One region of the Pseudoalteromonas sp. NCIMB 1079 genome, then DNA from elsewhere that is predicted to be linked to it. Evidence: predicted binding sites of a transcription regulator. Region 1 holds the regulator's gene; each other region holds the start of a gene.

Region 1 (7,504 bases):
TGTCTTTCAAGCTTCGCAAATTTAGTATTAATATAGTCTCTTAGTGAATCGGTTAATTCTACGTGACGACCAGTTAAGTTTAGTTGCATAAGCATTACCCTCTTAGTTTAGCGTCTTAAATCAGACTTTTACGCTGATTTGACGGTGGAATAGCAAGAGATTCGCGGTATTTTGCGATTGTACGTCTTGCTACTTTAATTCCTTGCTCAGCCAATATATCCGCTATTTTGCTATCACTCAATGGTTTTGCTGAGTTTTCTGCTGCGATTAATTTTCGGATAAGCGCACGTATTGCTGTAGATGAACATTCACCACCGTTTTCAGTACTTACATGGCTTGAGAAAAAGTATTTAAGCTCAAATATACCACGGGGTGTATGCATGTACTTTTGAGTAGTTACGCGCGAAATTGTCGATTCGTGCATTTCTACCATTTCAGCGACATCATTTAAAACCATTGGTTTCATGGCTTCAGGGCCATGTTCAAAAAAGCCTTGTTGTTGCTTAACAATACAATTAGTAACTTTTAATAGCGTGTCGTTTCTACTTTCTAAGCTTTTAATAAACCATTTAGCTTCTTGTAAATGTGAGCGAATAAACTGGCTGTCGCCACTTGATTTTACAGTGCGAGACATTGCCGCGTATTGGCTATTAACACGAATTTTAGGCATGCTATCTGGGTTTAATTCGACAACCCAGCGGCCTTTAATTTTTTTAACTGACACATCAGGAATAACATACTCAGATTCTTCCCTTACTATAGTATCTGCAGGTTTTGGGTTGAGAGTATGTATTAGTGTCATTACTTCTTTAAGCTCTTCTTCTTTGAGCTTAGTTTTTTTCATTAATGTACGATAGTCGCGAGCTGCTAATAGATCAATATGCTCGGTTAAAATCATTTTCGTTTCATTAATGTAAGGTGTTTCTTTATCAAATTGATTAAGCTGAATACACAAACACTCTTGTAAACTACGTGCAGCAATACCAACAGGATCAAACAGTTGGATGCGTTTTAATACCGCTTCAATTTCATCAAGTTCGACTTCGTTATCATCTTCGTTTTCTTGATTAAAGCTTTCTAAAATTTCTTCGCAGCTTAGTGTTAAAATACCTGAATCATCGACGGCTTCTACAATCGCAATAGCGATGGCTTCATCGGTAGGGCTAAATGGCGTTAGTTGTAATTGCCACATTAAATACTCATGGAGCGTTTCAGTAGAGGCGCCTTGGTATATAGATTCATCTTCAGGCATTGGACCTGATGAGGCTGCAGGAGCGGCACTCATGTACTCATCCCAACTAACATCCATAGCCATGTCGTCACTTAGCGTGTCTTTTGCAAGTGCTTCACCAGTATCTTGTTCGTATTCGCTCGGAGCATCATCAGCAGATGCGCTAACAGTTATGTCATCGGTATCAGCTTTTTGCTCGTTTTTACCAGCAGCGTCTTCGGAATAGTCTGCCTCTTCAACCTCTAATAGTGGATTACTGTCGAGAGCTTCTTGTATTTCTTGCTGGAGATCCAATGTACTGAGTTGCAACAAACGAATAGCTTGTTGCAACTGTGGAGTCATTGTAAGTTGCTGGCCCATGCGCAGCTGTAGTGATTGCCTCATGTATCTCTAACAATCCTTTTATGTTGTTATAATTAATACTAGCAGATGCTTAAAGACATGGCGTAAATGTTACAGCCTAAATTGCTCGCCTAAGTAAACATCGCGTACTGTTTTATCATTTAATACGTGTTCTGGAGTACCTGATGCAATCAGCTCCCCATGAGAAACAATGTAGGCTTTTTCACAAACATCAAGGGTCTCTCTTACGTTATGGTCGGTAATTAATACTCCAATCCCACGATTTTTAAGATGTTCTATTATTTTCTTTATATCTAATACCGAAATAGGGTCAACACCAGCAAACGGTTCATCCAGTAATATAAATTTAGGATCTGCTGCCAGCGCTCGTGCTATTTCTACACGACGACGTTCTCCACCCGATAATGCCATACCTTGGCTATCACGAATGTGTTGTATGCTAAATTCATCTAATAAGTTATTGAGCGTGTCTTCTCTGGCTTGTTTATTTAGTTCTTTGCGCGTTTCTAAAATGGCCATTAAGTTTTGATAAACAGTCAGCTTTCTAAAAATCGATGACTCTTGTGGTAAGTAGCCTATGCCTAATCTAGCACGACTATGCATAGGTAAAAGAGTAATATCGTTATCATCAATAGATATTTTACCTTTGTCGCTAGGAACAAGCCCTACAATCATATAAAAAGTCGTTGTTTTACCAGCACCGTTAGGGCCAAGTAAGCCAACTATACTGCCAGCTTGTACTTCAAGGCCGACGTTTTTTACAACTTCACGACCTTTATAGCTTTTTGCTAATAGTTCTGCTTTTAATGTGCTCATGGTTGACCTTTATCGCCTTTTTTACTTTTTTTAGTTTCGATCGGTACTAAAATTGTGTGAACGCGGTCAGTTGAGTTTTCATCTTTTTCGGCACTGATGAGCTGCTGCTCTATGTCGTAGGTAATGCTTTTAGCATTTATTTTTTGTCCGGCTTGCGATACTTGTGCATTACCAACAAGCGTTAAAAAACGCTTAGATACATCATAACGTACTTCGTCAGCACTGGCGCTCATAGTTGTGCCGTCTGATTGCTTTTCTTCAAAGTGCGCAGGGCTACCTGTGGCAATTAATAATTGTTTATTATCACCAAGTTCATCACGTTTGTGTACTTCGAGGCGATCGGCTGTAATGCGGCGATTACCGTGAATAATCTCAACGTTTTTCTCAAAAATACCCACATTAGCTTTCAATTGACCTTCTTGCTTGTCGGCACTTATTGAAATTTGATTGGCAGCAGGTTGCGTGTTTTGCTCTGCAGCACTACTATTAAACGCTAGTATAAGTGTAGGAATTATAAGTGATTTTAATATTTTATTGGTCATAGTATATGGTTCGCGTATGGTTAATTAGTTTTATCACTTCGGTTTTTAAGTCGGCTTCTAGGCCTTTACCGGTGATTTTTAAATTGGGTCCAGTGATGATGACGGGTTGCTCCGAACGCATTGTTAATAGCTTTATATCAACCTGAATATTATCAGCATTGATTTTGTCTATCATGGCGTTATCGGTTAAATTTTTGGCAACCACATTACCTTCTAAAATTAATTGTTTATCTTCGTATAATGTTGCTTCGTCTGCATTTATTTGCCACGTTTGTTGTTCGTTATATAAAGTGAAAATGGGTTTTTCGAAAAACGTGAAACCTAATTGCTGGTATAGCTCCATTTTAGCCGCAGTGACTTTGTGGCTAATTTTACCTTGCTCATCATAGGCTGTCTGTTTGAGCTCAATAGCTATGTAATCAGGCTTAGCAATAACTTCAGGCTCAGCCTGAGGCACAATATTTGTTTGTGTAAAATAAGGGTACCAAAGCCAAACCATACAGCTAATGAATAAAACGCTTAATATTATGCGCGCTGCATTCATGAACTAGTGCCTTGTGTAGTCAATGCTTTACCATTTTCAAGCATGAGCAAATCGGTGAGTTCTCTCACAGCACCAAAACCACCAGGCATTTGCGTTACATAGTGTGACAAACGCTTAATAAGTGGGTGGGCATCATTTACTGCAACGGCAAAGCCTACTAACTCCATAACAGGCATGTCAGGACCGTCATCACCAATATAAGCAATTTGTTCATCGCTAAGGTTGAGTTTATCTTTTAATTCTTGATAGGCAATGAGCTTATTTTCTTGGCCTTGATAAATATGCTGTACGGTTAAGCTGCTCATACGTTGTTGTACTATCTGTGAATGACGACCAGTAATAACAGCTACTTCAAAGCCACTGTTTATAAGTGCTTTAATGCCAAAACCATCTTTTGTATTAAATGCTTTTAGCTCTTCACCTTGATTGCCAAGGTAAATACGGCCATCAGAAAATACACCATCAATATCGCATATAAGTAGTTTTACTTTTTTAGCGCGTGCTTTTGCATCATCGCTCAGCGGTTGATAGAGTTCTTCAAATTGCATTTATAACACTCCTGCTTTCAATAGGTCTTGCATATTTAATGCGCCAATAGGTTGGTTTTTCTCATTGACGACGATTAGGCCATTTATACGTTTACGTTCCATAATATTGAGCGCTTCAGCGGCTAAAATATCTTGCGTAGCTGTAGTGCATGACTTAGTCATAACAACATCTATTTGTGTTGTATGAATATCAATTCTTTGTTCTAAAATGCGACGTAAGTCACCATCGGTAAATAACCCTACGAGTTGCTGATTTTCATCAACAATGGCTGTCATACCTAATCCTTTAGCTGACATTTCTATTAGAGCATCTTTAACTGTTTGTGAAACATCAATAATAGGTGTATTTGCGCCGCTGTGCATAACATCTTTTAAAGTAAGTAATAAGCGCTTGCCTAAACTACCACCTGGGTGAGATAGCGCGAAGTCATCAGCTGTAAAGCCGCGAGCTTCTAATAATGCAACTGCCATGGCATCGCCCATCGCAAGCGTTGCAGTGGTACTTGATGTAGGGGCTAGACCCAATGAACAAGCTTCTTTTTCTACTTTAATACACACATGTACATTAGCAAGGGTTGCCATGGTTGATTGCGTATTGCCAGTCATCGCTATCATTTTGGCACCAAGTCGTTTTAAAACCGGAATGATATTTAAAACTTCGCTGGTTTCCCCTGAATTAGAAATAAGCATAACCACGTCATTTTTAGTGATCATACCTAAATCACCATGACTTGCTTCACCAGGGTGAACAAAAAACGCAGGGCTGCCAGTGCTTGCAAGAGTTGCCGCTATTTTATTGCCAATATGGCCTGATTTTCCCATGCCAATAACAATAATACGGCCTTCACAGTCGTACATTAATTGGCACGCATTATGAAAATTTTCATCTACATATTGTGCAATATCACTAAGTGCTTGGCGCTCAACATCTAAAACGCGAAGGCCTTGTTCAATAAAGTTTAGCGTTGCCATCTTTTACCCTACTTGACTAAAAATATACCCTTGGTAACCCAAAAACGCTATTAGTAATAAGCCGCCTTCTACTCTATTGATACGCTGGGTGCCTCTAAAGTTCAATGACATAATAATAAGAGCAAGTGTTGCACCAATCATAATTAATATATCTCGGCTTACTAACGATGGATCAATTGCTGAAGGATTAATAATACCTGCTAGAGGTAATACAGCTAAAATATTAAATATGTTTGAGCCAACAATATTACCTAGTGCTAAATCATCTTCATTTTTAAGTACGCCTGCAACCGAGGCGGCAAGTTCAGGCAAGCTAGTACCAATGGCAATAATTGTTAAACCAATGACTAAGTCGCTTAAGCCGAAGTATTTAGCAATATCAACAGCTGAGCCGATTAAAAAATGAGAACTAACCGGCAGGAGTATCATGCCGACAATTAACCAAAATACCGCTTTTTTAGTAGGTACATCGTTTGGTACATCGTCGCAGGCTTCTGAGACAAATGGGTCATCTTTGTTTTTTGCACGCATAGATACAATGATTAACCCACCGATGAATACGATAAAGCCAACTAAAAGTGCCACACCCTCACTGAATGAAAAGTAGTTATCTGAGAACACATACCAAGTAGCTAAAGATACGAGCATCACCAATGGCATTTCGCGTTTTAACGTACTAGATGAAACTGAAAGAGGGCGAAATAGAGCCGTGATACCTAACACAAGTAAAATGTTTGTAATATTAGAGCCAACAGCATTACCAACAGCTGTGTCTGTTTTGTTAGCTAGTGCGGCAGATGCCGAAACCATCATTTCGGGTGCTGAAGAACCCATTGCTACAACGGTCAAACCAACAATAAGTGTAGGTACACCAAAGTTTTTAGCAAGAGCCGCAGCGCCATAAACAAACCTGTCTGCACTCCAAACAAGAGCTGCAAAACCAAGAATTAAAATAACAAACGAGGTAACCATTGTGTTAAGCCAGTTATACAAAATACGGATGGCGCGAATAGTAACAAAAGCCAAGATGAAAGTATAAATAAAAGAGTAAGGTCAACTGCGTAACAATGCTGCTTTTAAACAGCTAATTTAAAAATTTAAGCCGGGGTTAAGCTGTTTTGAGCGAGTCTTATAATCCTTTTCATGGGTGTATTACAAAATCTTACGAATTGTTTTTTCCATCTTTGACAAAAAAGCTTTAAAATAGGGGCACTAGTGAACATTTTTATGGAGAGCGACTTGTCGCAATCAATAGTAGAAGTCAAGGATGTTAGCTTTTCGAGAGGCAATAGAACCATATATAAAAATATGAGTTTTAGCGTTCCTAAAGGTAAAATTACTGCGATTATGGGGCCAAGCGGAATTGGTAAAACCACTATGTTGCGTTTAATTGGTGGTCAGCTTAAACCAGATTCAGGTGATATTTTATTTGAAGGTGGCAGCATTCCTAAAATGTCTCGTAAAGAGTTATACGAAGCACGTACTAAAATGAGTATGCTTTTTCAAAGTGGTGCGTTGTTTACTGATATGTCGGTATTTGACAATATCGCGTTTCCTATAAGAGAGCACACAAAGCTAAGTGAAGACCTGATTCGATTAGTTGTGTTAATGAAATTGCAAGCTGTTGGACTACGTGGCGCTAAAGATTTAATGCCCTCTGAGTTATCCGGCGGTATGGCAAGGCGTGCTGCGCTTGCACGCGCTATAGCACTTGATCCAGAGCTAATCATGTACGATGAACCATTTGCAGGACAAGATCCTATTTCGATGGGCGTATTGGTTAAGCTAATTAAGTCGCTCAACGAAGTATTAGGTTTATCGTCTTTAATCGTGACGCACGATGTAACAGAGGTAATGAGTATTGCCGAACACGTTATAATTATCGCCGATCAAGGGGTAATTGGTTGTGGTACTCCAGATGAAATGCGTAATCATGAATCTCCTTTAGTTCAACAGTTTTTAAAAGGCTTGTCGGATGGTCCAGTACCATTTCATTTTCCGGCTCAGGCTTATGCAGACGAACTACTTGGAGAAAAAGCATAATGTTGGATTTATTTCAAAAGCTAGGACATAAAACGCTAGGACGCTTTGCGGCCCTTGGTCGTTCTGCTTATATGCTGTTTAGTGCATTAGCGCATGTTCCTAATTTTAAAAAAGGCACACCGTTACTTGTTCGCCAGCTTTATATGGTTGGTTCGCAATCGTTACTCATTATTATGGTGTCGGGTTTGTTTATCGGTATGGTGTTGGCTTTACAAGGTTACACCGTATTGGTTGGTTATGGCGCTGAGGATAGTTTAGGGCCGTTAGTGGCACTGAGCTTATTGCGAGAACTAGGCCCGGTTGTTACTGCATTATTATTTGCAGGACGCGCAGGTAGCGCTTTGACAGCTGAAATTGGCTTAATGAAAGCAACAGAGCAACTTTCATCACTTGAGATGATGGCAATCGATCCGCTAAAACGTATTATTGCACCGCGCTTTTGGGC
Region 2 (7,504 bases), 3.1 Mb from region 1:
TTTACATAAAAAACAGTTTTATTGTCGTTAGCCCAAACAACTTGTCCTTCTGTATTTTCAAGTACATCAGGTAGCATTTCACCGGTCGCTAAGCTTTTAAAGCGAACATTATAAATACGACGACCTTCAGTATCTTCAGAGTAAGCCATAAGCTGCTCGCATGGACTTAGTGCGACTTCGCCCAGCTCAAAAAACTCAAATCCTTCAGCTAAGACATTCACATCGAGTAAAAGCTCTTTATTATCGGCCTTTATACTCGTACTTCTATAGTGACGCGAGTATTCATCATCACCACGAACTTCTGAGTGATACCAGTATTTCCCATCTTTAACGGGTACCGAATTATCATCTTTTACAATGCGTGCTTTTAACTCTTCAAAAAGTGTATTTTCTAGTGGCTTCATAGCAGCTAACTGTTCATCGCAGTACGCATTTTCAGCATGTAAATGCGCAAGTACTTGCTCATCCTGGCGATCGTCATCACGCATCCAATAGTAATTATCGGTACGTATCTTATTATGAGTACTTAATGTATGGGCTTGCTGTTTAGCAATCGGGAAATTAGGTAATAAACTTAAAGAGTAGACAGGACGAGACACAACAAAACCAATTAAAAAAATAATGTGATTTGCAGTTTATCATAAAAATAAAAAAGCCCACCCAATAGTTGGATGGGCTAAAACGGTAAACGCTTCATTACTAAAACCGCTATACCTTTGGGAAGATAATTTAAGCTTTATATTTGCTGCCATGCCATAGCCCAGCTTTGCCCTACACCAGGTTCGAACATAGACTTATTATCGTCATTCGTGCGGCAAAACTCATTAAATGGCCAAGGCCTGCATTGATATACATGCCCAGTTTTTGGCTGCAATACCTTTGTACCCGCATTATAGTTTTCACAATTTTCAGGGTACACGTAATCATAAGTATCAAGGTTCTTAACAACACGCTCATCGCATTTTGCAATACAATGAAAGTCGATGTGTGCTTTACATATACCACTGCTTTGCAAAGCAAAAATTTCATTATTTCTATAGGCTACAATTAAACCCTGTTCGGTCATTTTACCTGCGCTAACCAGAGGAACATGCACATTAATATGCTCGGCAACTAAACGTGGCCATGCGTGAGGCTCACCTTGCTCAAGCGAGGTGATCTTGTAATCAAATGATAAACTAACCAGCTCTCCTTGCATGTCGTAAAAGATTACACTCACCACATCACCAATAAATAATTGGGTATGATGATTTAAGCAACCTATTGTTGACCACTTTCCACAGGCCAACGACGTATGCATAAACACGGCAACACCTTAAGAGTTACAAAATCTTATCCATACACTATGGATACACAAAAAATACACTGAGGGCAAGTGATACATAACAACACGTTATGCAGTAGTCCCGCTACCATAGCTTTTAAAAAGCCTTAGACCGGAAACTTTGCGTCCTAACCTTTCGGCTAGTTTGCCAGCAATGCGGCGATTATAATTCGACCCCGCATAACAATCAAACAAAAGAATGTAACCAAAAACAAAAACCAACCCTTTAAGGTTGGTTTAATGTATTTTTAACTAAACAAATAAGTTAAAGGCTCTTTCGCCCACGTAAATACCAGCAACACCAATAAAGATATAAATATTAACCACGCAGGCCAAGACGCTTTAGTTACTTTAGCCTCAGAGTCATCCGCTTTTAACTCTTTTGAGCCTGTGATCATCGCCTTAACTAGCGGTTTGCCTTTTATTCTATAAACAATAATAGCTAATACATGCAAGCCAATAGCATAGAGTAAAATGTCAAAATTCAGCTCATGTAGCCAATTGGCAAAATCAATCGTATCGCTAGACACATATTGAGCAAGCGGGCCATCAGTTAAAATGCCATCGCTACTCATTAGGCCACTTACAAGTTGCGTTATGATTAATATAAAAAACACTATCACCATACAGCTACCGGGTGCTGAATGGCCTAACGATTCGCTTGGTGTTTTTAGCGCCTTTAAAATAGCACTAGGAGAGTGCAGTAACCCACTTAATCTCGCGGTTTTACTACCAATAACACCCCAAATTAAACGTGTTACTATAAGTGCTAAAGTAAAAAAGCCAGCAACAAAATGAAGCTCAATCATGCCCTCTTCAATACTAAAATAAAGCACTGCAATACTTACAACCAAAAACCAATGAAAGCATCTAATAAACCCATCCCACACTTTTAACGTCGTCATTGTGCCTATCCTTAAAAAAACAGTATTATTTAATTTGTTAACTACTTTAACATCATAATATTAAGGTATCCTTATGAGCCATTCTACAAGCCGTGAGAGTAAATATCATGCAACCAGTTAAAAAAGCTATTTTAAAAGGCTTTTTAGATATGCTACCACTGTGTTTAGCCGTTGTTCCTTGGGGTATTTTATGCGGCTCTTTAGCGATTCAAAATGGTTTTAGCGCCTTTGAAACCCAAGCAATGTCGTTATTAGTATTTGCAGGCTCTGCACAGCTTGTTGCGATTGAACTTATGGCGGGCAACACACCATTGCTCACAATTTTATTCACAACATTTATTATTAGCTCTCGGCACTTTTTATACGGTTTAGCTGTGCGTCATAAGGTCATTGATCAACCTATGCGTTGGCGCTTACCGGTGAGCTTTGTTTTAACCGACGAGCTGTTTGCGTTTTCTCATCATCGAAAAGCATATAGAACAAAAACACGCTTAATATACGCATTGAGCGCTGGTTTTAGCTTTTATATTGCATGGAATATTTGGACGTTAATTGGCATTGTAGCGGGCACAATGCTGCCCGACTTAACTAATTTAGGGCTCGACTTTGGGATTGCTGCCACGTTTATCGCGTTGGTTATTCCGGGAATCAAAAATTTGGCCTCACTCGTTACGGTAATTGTAGCAGGCGTCAGCGCAACGCTTTTAAAAAGTACCGAATTTGAGTTATGGCTTGTTTGCTCAGCGCTGCTGGCAATGGCCGCAGGTTATAGCACAGCAAGGCTAACCGCTAAAAAGGAAGCAACGCTATGATGACAACTATTTTACTCATGGCGTGCATTACATTTTTTACGCGTTATTTATTTTTACACCGCGCTTTACCGTTTAAAGTAGGTCCTAAAATGCAGCAATTTTTAAGCTTTAGCGCACCTGCGGTGCTTACAGCAATTTGGGTGCCTATCGTGTTTTTGAATGAAGATGGCATTAACTTAAACTGGCAAAACCCTTATTTAAGCGCAGCGATAGTCGCCATCATTGTTGCCTATAAAACACATAATATTTATTACACAACGCTTGCCGGTATGGGGCTATTTCTGATTTTAAATTAGAGCGCTCTTTATACTTTATGAAATACTGTACTCAGGTTAAAATACCAATAACAATAATAAAAAAGACGCCAATATGCACAAATTCCATCAATTAAGCGCAACAAGCTTGCAGGGTCAACCTATTAACTTTAGTGATTTTGAAGGTAAGGTTGTGCTTATTGTTAATACCGCAAGTAAATGTGGATTTACCTACCAATACGAGTCGCTTCAAGCTTTGCATAATAAATATGCCAGCCAAGGTTTAGTTATTTTAGGATTTCCGTGTAATCAATTTGGTCAGCAAGAACCCGGCGACGCTACACAAATAGAGCAAGGATGTTTAATTAATTTTGGTGTGAGTTTTTTAATGGCGGCCAAAGTAGATGTAAACGGTAAGCATGCTCACCCAGTCTTTCGTTATTTAAAATCGGCTTTACCTGGTTTTTTAACACGTAAAATAAAGTGGAATTTTACTAAATTTTTAATTGCCGCAGATGGCACGCCAATTAAACGTTATGCACCTTTTACTAAACCCGAAAAGCTAGAACTTACAATTCAAAAAGCTTTGGCACAGGCTAAAAGCACGCTTTAAAAAGTAATAAAGAGGCGCAGGGCCTCTTTATTGCCAATACTACTGAAACTTAAACATACGCATAACTGCACATTTAAACTCTCAATATTAATTGGTATTTTATTTATACTAGTGAAATTTAATCGGTGTAATCGCTTAAATCGTCTTCGCCTAGATTTTTACGCAAGCGTTTTTGCTCAAGGTAGTCTTCCAACTTCTTTTTAACCTTTTGCTTGTTCTTATCGTGTTGATTACGGCCGAGCATTTCGTACTCGTCTTCAACAAAATCGTCATCTAGCGCATCGTAACTAAATGTCTTACCCACAACCCACTCCATAAAGTGTTTGAGACCAACCAAGGATTTTATTATCGCAATAGTCGGTAAAATTAAAATGTTTAACGTCAAAATGCTGTGCAAATTAACATCAAAATAAAGCCACGTGACTACTGTAAATAGTCTTCATGTCAGTAATGTGAATAAATAGCGCTAAATTTGAATTGAGGAAAGTGAGAGTTTTTTATCGTATCGATAAATAAAATTTATTAATTTTTATTAGTTAGCCAATTTGACTAAAAAATAGTTATTTATTAATTAATTTCATTTACTAAAAAACAAACAAAAACAGTTAACCATATGTTTTATATTAAAAAATAAAACTGGCACCAAACTTGTTATTAGTTAATCGTCATCAACAGAAAGTAGAGAACAAACATGAAAAAATTACTATTAGTTAGCGCATTAATTTGTACGCCAGCCGCTATGGCTCATAACGATAACGATTCTGCAATTTCATTTAGTAATGATGAATGTAACGTCGAATTTAAAAATGATGTGCGCATTAAGCCAAACGAATTGGAAATTTTTACCGTCAACAATAAAACCATGCAGTTTAATACCCATGGTGACTTAACTGTAAATGGCGAATTTGTAGCACTTAATAACTCACAACGCGAAGCGCTAACCAAGTACTCTGATAGTTTACGCACACAATTACCTGAAGTAGCTAATATAGCGCTAGAAGGCGTTAAAATTGCCGGTGTGGCATTAGAAGAAGTAGGCAATGCATTTAATATTGACGGCCTTGATAATATGTCAGAGCTTATGGATGACATTAAAATCGAAGTAGAAAACACATTTTACCAACAAGGTACATTTGTAATGGGCCAACAAAGTTTTAATCAATTTGGCGAAAACTTTGAACAACAATTTGAGCAGCAGATAGAAACAGCGGTTGAATCAGCAGTGATGCAATCAATGGGCAGTATTTTAGTAGCTTTAGGTTCTGAGTTACTTGGTTCAGGCGGTGATATGGATGCCTTTGAACAACGTATGGAAAATATGGGTGCACAAATAGAAGAAAAAGTAGAGCTACATGCAAGCGCACTTGAAGAACGTGCTAACTCTTTATGTGGAAGCTTTGCTGATATAGCAAAACAAGAAGAGCAATTAATAATGCAAGTGCCTGAGCTTGAAGGTTACCAGTTATTTAGTTTTAAACAGAATTAGTACAGCAAACGTTATTTAACATCCCTTTGGCAGCATTTAAGTTTACTTAAATGCTGCTTTTTTATGTTTCGCAAACTTATACCAACCTGCATAAATCTTTGATCAGTTTAACGAATTAAATTGCACTATAACTTCGTTAAATTTTTTATTTAGAACAACTAGATACAAAAACTTTTGCCTAGCTCTAGCGTAATTTTCTTAACGTTAAATAGACCCCATATATAAGCAGATTGGTATTACTTTTTAGCTAATAAAGTAAGCTTACCCAATGTAACTATTGCTTGCTCAATTTGCGCGCTCCATTGCACACCATAACTTAACCTTACGCAGCTTTTATATTTATTAGAGGCCGAAAAAACAAGCCCAGGGGTAATACTAATACCAACCTCAAGCGCAAGTAAAAACAATGTTTGGCTATCGTATTCGCCTCCTAAATCTAGCCACATAACGCAGCCTCCTTTTGGATCGCTTATACGTGTGTTTTTTGGCATAGCTTGTTGTAAGCACCATCGCATACGCTCTTTGTTATCGCGCAGGCGTTGCCTAAGTACTTTTAAATTTCGGTCGTACTCGCCGCTGGCAATAAATTCAGATAACGTCCATTGGTTTATTAACGAAGCAGAGCAACTTAGTGCTCTTTTATATCGCCTTGCTTGCGTTGCAAATTTACCCGCAACTAACCAACCTACACGATAGCTCGGCGCTGCGGTTTTAGAAAAAGATGAGCAACTAATCACTAATCCTTTTTTAGAGTACGCTAAAGCTGGTGTGCCTCGTTTTGCCGTAAAATATAAATCGCCGTATACGTCATCTTCAATAAGCACTACGTCATGACTTTCAAGTAGCTCCACCAGCTGCTGTCTGTTTTTATCTGGCATAAAGCTGCCTACAGGGTTGCTAATTGCAGTCGAGAATAAACATGCTTTTATGTCATGCTCATTCAAAGCGCGTTCCAAATCGCTCAACCAGATGCCATTATCTGGGCACAGTGGTATTTCGAGCGCTTTAAGCCCTAAGCTCTCTATTAGCTCGATAATCCCGTGATAACAAGGCGTCTCAATGGCAACTACATCGCCTGGCTTTGTCACACATTTAAGCGCAATAGCCATGGCTTCCTGTGCACCATTGGTGATCACAAGCTCGTCCATATTTATACCAATGCCAAAATCTAGATAGCGATGCACTAGTTGCTTTTTCAGCGGCACAAATCCATCTGTTGGCCCATAGTTAATGGCTTTACTGCCGGCAATTGTCATTACTCGGCGCATATTTCTGGCCAGTGCTTTATCGGTAGGTGCAGCGGCTATAGGATTAGCGATACCAAAAGGGACTACGTTAGCTTGATGAATGGCGCTGTATACCTGCTCTATTAAGGCTTGTTTATTTACCACAACAGGCTCGCGACTCAATTTAACTCGCTTAGGTAAGTTATGCGCCATGCTAACGACTTTTAAAAAATACCCTGATTTTTCACGTGCCTCTACTAACCCCTGATCTTCAAGTGTTTGATAAGCTTGCTTCACTGTCGGAATACTAATGTTTAAGTTATCTGCCATTTTACGCAGTGATGGAAGTTTTTCGCCAGGGAGTAAAACCTGCTGGGCGCTCATATCTCTGATCAACTGAATAACTTGCTGATATAGAAACTCATGCCCCTGGCTATTTTTTTGTCTTATCATCACACACCAAATCTGTATAGGTTACATTTTTACTTTTCTGTATATGGTAAGTATACAGATAGGTCTTAAAATAGCCATTCAATCGGGCTTTGGAGAGTAACCATGAAAAGTGCAGCGCTATACATTACAACCGTTTTAATTTGGGGTTCTACTTGGTTAGCCATCGAATTTCAGCTAGGTGATATTGCGGTAGAGCTATCGTTATTTTATCGCTTTGCTATTGCAGCACTTTTAATGTGGTTGTATGTAGCGTACAAAAAACCCGACATGCGTTTCTCATTAGTCGATCATGGCTTTTTTGCTTTATTAGCTCTGTTTAACTTTGGTTTAAATTACTTAATGCTTTACTGGGCACAAAATTACCTAACCTCAGCCATGAGCTCCATTGCCTTTTCGATGCTGCTGGTTATGAACATAGTTAACACTCGACT
Region 3 (7,504 bases), 3.0 Mb from region 1:
ATATTTAAAAGTGCGAAAAGATCCAAGCGCAGCCGCTGGATTATATAGATATAAAAACAAGTCGGCTAAAGAAGGGCAAATAGCTATTTATGGTGTTAAGCGTTTGGTTTGGCGCGATAAAGAGCTAGCTTTAAAAGCATGGGAAAAGCTAGAAAAAATATTTAAGTACAGCGATGAAGAAAAAGCGGATGTGTATTACACCTTTGCATTGTCACTTGCCTCTAGCGGGCATAAACAAGCGAGCTTTTGGCTAAATAAAGTGCCAAAAGAGCGACTAGACAGCAAGCTTATTCAATGGCAACTGGGCAATATGCTCAAAACCCAAGATTGGGAAGGGATTGCTGCATTTTTTACAGGTAAAGAAAATTTAAGTCTTGGTCAGCAATATTGGTTAGCTTATAGCTATGCACAACGTGGCGAGCAACAAAAAGCAGACGACATCTGGAAAAAAGTAGCGGCTAATCGTGATTATTACGGCTTTTTAGCCGCAGCACGTTTGGGGTTGCCCGTTGATTTAAATAATCAGCCTTTAGCAGTCGATAAGGTACTTGTAGATAAAGTGAGTAATGCACCAGGCTTTAAGCGTGCAAAAGCACTTTATGATATTGAGCGCTTTACGTCGGCACGCCGTGAATGGAATTACCTAACGGATACCTCCAGCGATGAAGAAAAGCTGGCAGCATCACAACTATCTACCGATTTAGGTTGGCACGACAGTACTATTTTTACTTTAGCAAAAATTAAAGCATGGGATAACGTAGAGCAACGTTTTCCGTTTGCGTTTCAAGATGTTTTTGAGCGCTACAGTAAACGTAGCAAGATAGATGTTGCTTGGAGTATTGCTATTGCAAGGCGCGAAAGCTCTTTTGCGCCAGATGCACGCTCGCATGCTAATGCGCGTGGTTTAATGCAGTTATTACCTAGTACTGCTGAGTATGTAAATAAAGGCAGTGTGACAAGTAGTCGTTTATATCAACCTAAAACAAATATTAGGTTGGGTACGAGTTACTTACAATACTTAAAAAAGAAAAACCATGGCAATGAAGTGCTGGCTACGGCTTCTTATAATGCGGGTTATCACCGTATAAAGCGTTGGTTACCTGATGACGCTATTCCGGCTGAGTTATGGGTAGAGCTTATTCCGTATCGCGAAACCCGCAATTACGTAAAAAATGTATTTGCGTACAGGCAGGTTTACCATACAAGAATGGGCCGAGAAGGTAATGTATTAGCGCCGCTACTCGAAATGAAAATGGGCGGTTGAATATATGATACCAATCGACCAATAACTTAACACGATAGGTATAGGTATTAATAAGGGGGATGTTTACATGTTAAATATCCCCCTTTTTTGAGCGCTTAGGGTAATACCAATTTTATTAAAAACATGATCATTCTAGCGTATTAAATAACTCACTAACTGCGTTAAAAATTATTTATATAGAACAACTATGTATCATAATTTTAGCCTTGTTATTAAGCTATTCTCTTATCGCTATAATAGATCATTAATTTAATGCAATTGGTATAAGTGATAGACTCATAGCAAGTTAAATTTAACAGATGGATTAACAATGGATAAATTAGCCGTTTTATACGCCGAACATATTGCAACACTGCAACAGCGTACTCGTACAATTTGTAATAGCGAAGGGTTAGAAGGATTAGTAATTCATTCAGGCCAAGCTAAGCGCCAGTTTTTAGATGATATGTATTATCCATTTAAAGTTAATCCACAGTTTAAAGCGTGGTTACCGGTTATTGACAATCCTCATTGCTGGATTGTGGTAAATGGCAGCGACAAGCCAAAACTAATATTTTATCGCCCGGTAGATTTTTGGCATAAAGTACCAGACGAGCCTCGCGACTTTTGGGCTGAGTACTTTGATATAGAGCTACTACTTCAGCCTGATCAAGTAGAAAAGTTATTACCATACGATAAAGCTAAATATGCTTACATGGGTGAATACATTGAAGTAGCGCAAGCTCTTGGTTTTAGTATTATGAACCCTGAGCCTGTACTTAACTATTTTCATTACCACCGCGCTTATAAAACGCAGTACGAACTTGAATGTTTACGCAACGCTAACCGCATTGCAGTAGATGGGCATAAAGCTGCACGCGATACATTCTTTAATGGTGGTAGCGAGTTTGATATTCAGCAAGCGTACTTAATGGCGACACGTCAAAGCGAAAATGAAATGCCGTACGGCAACATTGTTGCGCTTAACGAAAACTGCGCTATTTTGCACTACACGCACTTTGATCCAAAAGTGCCACACACCCACAACTCATTTTTAATTGATGCCGGTGCAAACTTTAATGGTTACGCTGCTGATATTACTCGTACGTATGATTTTAAAAAGCAGGGTGAGTTTGCTGAGCTTGTACAAGCGATGACAGTTCAACAAATCGAGTTAGGTAAAGGTTTAAAGCCGGGTATGCTTTATGGTGATTTACACGTTGAATGCCATAACCGTATCGCACAAATACTCAGTGACTTTAAAATTGTTAACCTACCCGCGGAGGAAATTGTTGAGCGTAAAATTACATCTACTTTCTTCCCGCATGGACTAGGACATCACCTAGGTTTACAAGTGCATGATATGGGCGGTTTTATGAGTGACGAAAAGGGCACACATCAACCATCGCCTGAAGGGCATCCGTTCTTGCGTTGTACTCGCCTGATCGAAAAAAACCAAGTGTTTACTATTGAGCCTGGTTTATACTTTATTGATTCACTGCTTGGTGATTTAGCGCAAACCGATAATAAGCAGTTTATTAACTGGGAAAAGGTCGAGTCATTTAAACCATTTGGCGGCATTCGTATTGAAGATAACATTATTGTTCACGAAGATAGCCTAGAGAATATGACGCGTAATTTAGAACTCGATTAATTTCTATAAAGACGAGTTAGCGAATAAACGTTAAAATATGCATATGAACGGGGCCTTTAGGCCCCATTTTTAATTGAGCTTTTAATATGTCTGAATATAAATATCCTGCTGCTGACGTTTTTCATCAAGAAGAAATAAAAAAAAGTACGTTTATAGTCCACATTGCACACACCCCCGATTTAAATTCAGCAAAAACATTTATTAAAAGCATTGAAGAAAAGTATAGCGATGCACGCCATAACTGCTGGGCACATGTGGCAGGCAACCCCGGTGGCAGCCATGTTTATGGTTTTTCGGACGATGGTGAACCAAATGGCACTGCAGGAAAGCCTATGTTAAATGTGCTGGTGGGTTCGGGCCTTGGCGAAATCACTGCCGTGGTGACACGTTATTTTGGCGGCATAAAATTAGGCACCGGCGGGCTAGTACGTGCTTATGGTGGCTCATTAAATAATGCATTAGTAAAATTGCAAACGGTGCTTAAAGTTCCCAGCGTTGAAATTACTGGGAGTAGCGAGTACAGCATGCAAGGCGCGATTGAGCAGTTATTAAAAACAAAGTATCAAGTGCTTAATATTGATAAGCAATTTACTGCTAATATTGAGTGGGTGATTACAATCGATAGCCGCGAAGCTCAGCAAGCAATCAAAGATATTTTTGATTTAAGTCACGGCGCAGTTGAGTTAACTATTAAAGAGTAATAACCTACACAAATTGCATATAATGCATACTGACCCTATTTAATTTGGTTGATACTACTCAGCCTGAATTTACTAATAATAAAAGCGACAAGCTAAATGCAATTTCGTACCATCATAAAAATTCTTGGCCAACTTGTTGCGCTGTTTAGTATTACCATGGTGCCTCCGGCACTGGTGTCTTTAATATACAAAGACGGTGGTGGTGTTCCCTTTGTTTTAGCATTTATTTTTAGTGTTGTTATTGGCATGATGGCTTATTACCCAAACCGCCATGAAAACGGTGATTTAAAAGCACGTGAAGGCTTTTTAATTGTTGTTTTGTTTTGGCTGGTACTTGGGGCGTTTGCGTCCTTGCCGCTTATCTTTTTACAAGAACCTAATTTATCGCTCGCCGATGCGGTATTTGAAGCATTTTCTGGCTTAACAACCACCGGCGCTACAGTACTTACCGGTATTGAGTATTTACCCAAGTCGGTATTGTTTTATCGCCAGCAACTCCAGTGGTTTGGCGGTATGGGTATAATCGTACTCGCTGTTGCTATACTCCCAATGCTAGGTGTTGGTGGTATGCAGTTGTACCGCGCTGAAATACCTGGGCCTGTAAAAGATTCTAAAATGACCCCGCGAATTGCCGATACTGCAAAGCACCTTTGGTATATTTATGTGTCGTTGACTATTACTTGTATGCTGGCTTATTGGGCTGCAGGGATGGAGTGGTTTGATGCGATATGTCATGCATTCTCAACGGTCGCTATTGGTGGTTTTTCTACTTACGATGCTTCCATGGGTCACTTTGACAGCCCTGTAATTAACTTTATTTGTGTGTTCTTTTTAATTATTGCCGCTGTTAACTTCTCCCTGCATTACGCCGCAGTGGCCAGTCGTAATATACAAGTTTATATCAGAGACCCAGAGTTTAAGGTGTTTTTGTGTATTCAATTAGCCCTGGTGGTTATTTGTTTTACTGTACTTTCCTCTAACGAAATATTTGCTAATGGCGATGAAACCCTCGATCAGGCGTTATTTCAAGCTGTTTCAATGAGTACAACAGCAGGCTTTGCTACGGATAACTTTTCAACATGGCCATTGTTTTTACCTATTTTACTTATATTTTCGAGCTTTATTGGTGGCTGTGCAGGCTCTACCGGTGGTGGCATGAAAGTAGTGCGCGTGTTCTTACTTTATTTACAGGGTGTGCGTGAGCTTAATCGTTTGGTGCACCCACGGGCTATATATTCAATCAAGCTGGGTCGTAAGGCGTTGCCAGATAAAGTAGTAGAAGCTGTGTGGGGTTTTTTCTCTGCTTATGCGCTGGTATTTATTATTATTATGTTAGCGCTTATGGGCACGGGTATGGATAACATAACTGCGTTCTCAGCCACTGCTGCTTGTTTAAATAACTTAGGCCCAGGTTTAGGAGATGTAGCATCGCATTATGGTGCTATAACCGATGGGGCTAAATGGTTACTGACCATTGCAATGGTGTTTGGTCGCCTAGAAATATTTACCTTATTAGTGCTATTTACGCCTACATTTTGGCGTGGTTAAACGAGTCGTTTAAATTTTAATATACAAGTTAGTGGGAAAGGGATATGCCAACTTCAAATCTAGACAAATTACATCAACTAACTACAAGTGGTTTGGTCGATTTAGAAATATTAACCCCAACCGACAGTAAACGTGTAAAAACCGAGTTTGTTGGTTTGCTTGAAAATAAATTTATTATTTTAAATTACCCAAACTCTAGACGTTTACCTGCTAGTAGTGACTATTTACGTGATGGTGTAATGGTTGTTGTTAGAGCATTAATTGAAGGTAGTGGCGGGCAAGTTATAGCGTTTCGCCAACAAATAATGTCGGTTGCGTCTCACCCGGCTAAGCTTATATTTATTAACTATCCTAAGCAGGTGCAGTTATTTGCACTGCGCTCGCAAACGCGTATACCTACCTTATTACCTGCAAAGCTAAAGCTAAGTGACGACAGAATACTTGAAGGCCTCATTAAAGACATTTCGCTAACAGGAGTAATGTTTGATATTAGAGGTGATCAGCAAGATGAAAATATTAAAGATATGCAATGCACAGTAATACTCAATAGCAGCGATAAAAGTTTTGAAGGCGAAATTTGCAGTGCTAAGGAACATGTCGCAGGCGTGCACTGCGGAATTAAGCTACTAGCAAGCGAGGATGAAATGAAAACCTTTATGAAAGAGCATTTTATAGACCCATCTGCGCTTGAGCCCACCGTTGAATAAATCGTTTTTCGCTTATTTGCAACAAAATGGCGTTTTACGTGAGTATTTATAAAGTATTTTTTGTTTTTATATAATTAAATATATTATTTAAATAAAACAGTGCATTACGTATTATTTTTTGTGTTATTAAATCTACCTCGTTAAAATTTATCTGAATTATTCTATAAATCCCCTTCTTTAATTTCCATACATTTAAAAATGTATCTTTTTATCTAAACATAACTATATGTTTTTAATAGTTTTAATGTATCCACTCTGAAGTGCGTTGCTAAAAGGCAACAGTAATTACTTTAAAAATCCCTTCTTTTTATGAATTTTACATTTAACTATCTGAAATTTAATAGCTTTTAAATGTTGGCATCTAATTTGTTATACCCTAGGTGTACTGAACGAAATCGTGATTCAAAGTGAAATACTTAATCGCACACATAAATTTGAAGGATACATATTATGAAAAGCATTAATAAAACTTTAGCACTTATCGCTATTGCATCTTCTTCAGCCGCTTTTGCTGCAACAGACTTTGACACACTTGATGTGGATGGCAGTGGCACTATTAGCCAAGCAGAAGCATCAGTAGACGCAAAATTAATGAGCATGTTCTCTGAACTTGATACAGACCAAGACGGCGAACTATCTAAAGAAGAGTTTTCACAAGTATAAGCTTAAAACTCTGGGGCGCTACGCTACTAAGAGCCCCACATTACTCATAAAATTGAAGGATACACGTTATGAAAACATTAAATAAAGCATTAGCACTTGTGGCACTAGCATCTTCTTCAGCCGCGTTTGCAGCAACAGATTTCGATACATTAGATGTAGATGGCAGTGGCACAATTAGCCAAGCAGAGGCATCAGTAGATGCAAAGCTAATGAGTATGTTCTCAGAACTTGATACTGACCAAAATGGTGAGTTATCAAAAGAAGAATTTTCAGAAGCTTAATTTAAAGTATTTATCCTGAGTTGCCAAAGACAACCTAAGTAGGCAAGGGAGCTTACGAAAGAGGATAACAAGGAAGTGAAAAATTACGTTTTAAGTTAAACGAAGCAATTTTTTGATAGAACATTGAAGGATTAAGTTATGAAAAATTTAAATAAAGCATTAGCACTTATAGCACTAGCGTCTTCTTCTGCTGCATTTGCAGCATCAGGTTTTGATAGCCTTGATATTGATGGTAGCGGCACAATTAGCCCAAGCGAAGCGGCAGTTGATACAGATTTAATGGCCGAGTTTATTGAGCTAGATACCGACGGTAGCGGCGAGCTTTCTAAAGAAGAGTTTGCTAATTACTAATTAACCTGAACTCTGGATAATAAATCTATCTCTAGCAGCTATTTTCAGCGCTAACTGCGTTGAATTTACTTGCAATAGGCCCGCTATTGACGCGTAAATTCGCCTTGTTTTCACTGAAAATCTCTGGCTAGAGAAAATAAATTTAAATATCACCATGATTCAATACGTTAGTAAATCTCTTAACCAGAGTACAGGTTAACTAACCTTTTTCAGATTAAACATTTTTCACAGTCAGGGATCTTTGAAAAGGACTTCCCATATTACTAGGAATATTATTATGAAAACATTCAATACAACACTTGCAGTTATCGTTTTAGCATCTTCATCAGCAGCATATGCAGCAGTGGACTTTGCCT

The links. The regulator sigma-54, encoded in region 1, starts transcription at its own class of promoters, with help from an activator protein. The targets are predictions, from matches to a motif close to GTTGGCACGNNNNTNGNNT.
Region 2: the regulator sigma-54 is predicted to act here: its motif matches at 4,544-4,562, upstream of ABX891_RS01160 (YggN family protein).
Region 3: the regulator sigma-54 is predicted to act here: its motif matches at 6,207-6,225, upstream of ABX891_RS01425 (EF-hand domain-containing protein).

Annotation. Positions count from the first base shown of each region.
Region 1 covers NZ_JBEWZA010000001.1:3,309,806-3,317,309, reverse strand. Annotated here, with positions in the region: gene hpf (ribosome hibernation promoting factor) at 1-89, opposite strand, end outside; gene ABX891_RS15455 (RNA polymerase factor sigma-54) at 116-1,615, opposite strand; gene lptB (LPS export ABC transporter ATP-binding protein) at 1,685-2,410, opposite strand; gene lptA (lipopolysaccharide transport periplasmic protein LptA) at 2,407-2,952, opposite strand; gene lptC (LPS export ABC transporter periplasmic protein LptC) at 2,942-3,496, opposite strand; gene kdsC (3-deoxy-manno-octulosonate-8-phosphatase KdsC) at 3,493-4,044, opposite strand; gene ABX891_RS15430 (KpsF/GutQ family sugar-phosphate isomerase) at 4,045-5,016, opposite strand; gene ABX891_RS15425 (calcium/sodium antiporter) at 5,020-5,988, opposite strand; gene ABX891_RS15420 (ATP-binding cassette domain-containing protein) at 6,244-7,059, shown strand; gene mlaE (lipid asymmetry maintenance ABC transporter permease subunit MlaE) at 7,059-7,504, shown strand, end outside.
Region 2 covers NZ_JBEWZA010000001.1:250,228-257,731, forward strand. Annotated here, with positions in the region: gene ABX891_RS01125 (S9 family peptidase) at 1-599, opposite strand, end outside; gene ABX891_RS01130 (hypothetical protein) at 737-1,300, opposite strand; cyclic di-GMP riboswitch class I at 1,397-1,484, opposite strand; gene ABX891_RS01135 (cytochrome b/b6 domain-containing protein) at 1,573-2,229, opposite strand; gene ABX891_RS01140 (AzlC family ABC transporter permease) at 2,337-3,041, shown strand; gene ABX891_RS01145 (AzlD domain-containing protein) at 3,038-3,337, shown strand; gene ABX891_RS01150 (glutathione peroxidase) at 3,411-3,908, shown strand; gene ABX891_RS01155 (PA3496 family putative envelope integrity protein) at 4,027-4,212, opposite strand; gene ABX891_RS01160 (YggN family protein) at 4,600-5,394, shown strand; gene ABX891_RS01165 (aminotransferase-like domain-containing protein) at 5,631-7,073, opposite strand; gene ABX891_RS01170 (DMT family transporter) at 7,176-7,504, shown strand, end outside.
Region 3 covers NZ_JBEWZA010000001.1:299,046-306,549, reverse strand. Annotated here, with positions in the region: gene ABX891_RS01450 (transglycosylase SLT domain-containing protein) at 1-1,264, shown strand, start outside; gene pepQ (Xaa-Pro dipeptidase) at 1,575-2,897, shown strand; gene ABX891_RS01440 (YigZ family protein) at 2,984-3,598, shown strand; gene ABX891_RS01435 (TrkH family potassium uptake protein) at 3,695-5,146, shown strand; gene ABX891_RS01430 (PilZ domain-containing protein) at 5,191-5,853, shown strand; gene ABX891_RS01425 (EF-hand domain-containing protein) at 6,304-6,516, shown strand; gene ABX891_RS01420 (EF-hand domain-containing protein) at 6,585-6,797, shown strand; gene ABX891_RS01415 (EF-hand domain-containing protein) at 6,936-7,148, shown strand; gene ABX891_RS01410 (EF-hand domain-containing protein) at 7,426-7,504, shown strand, end outside.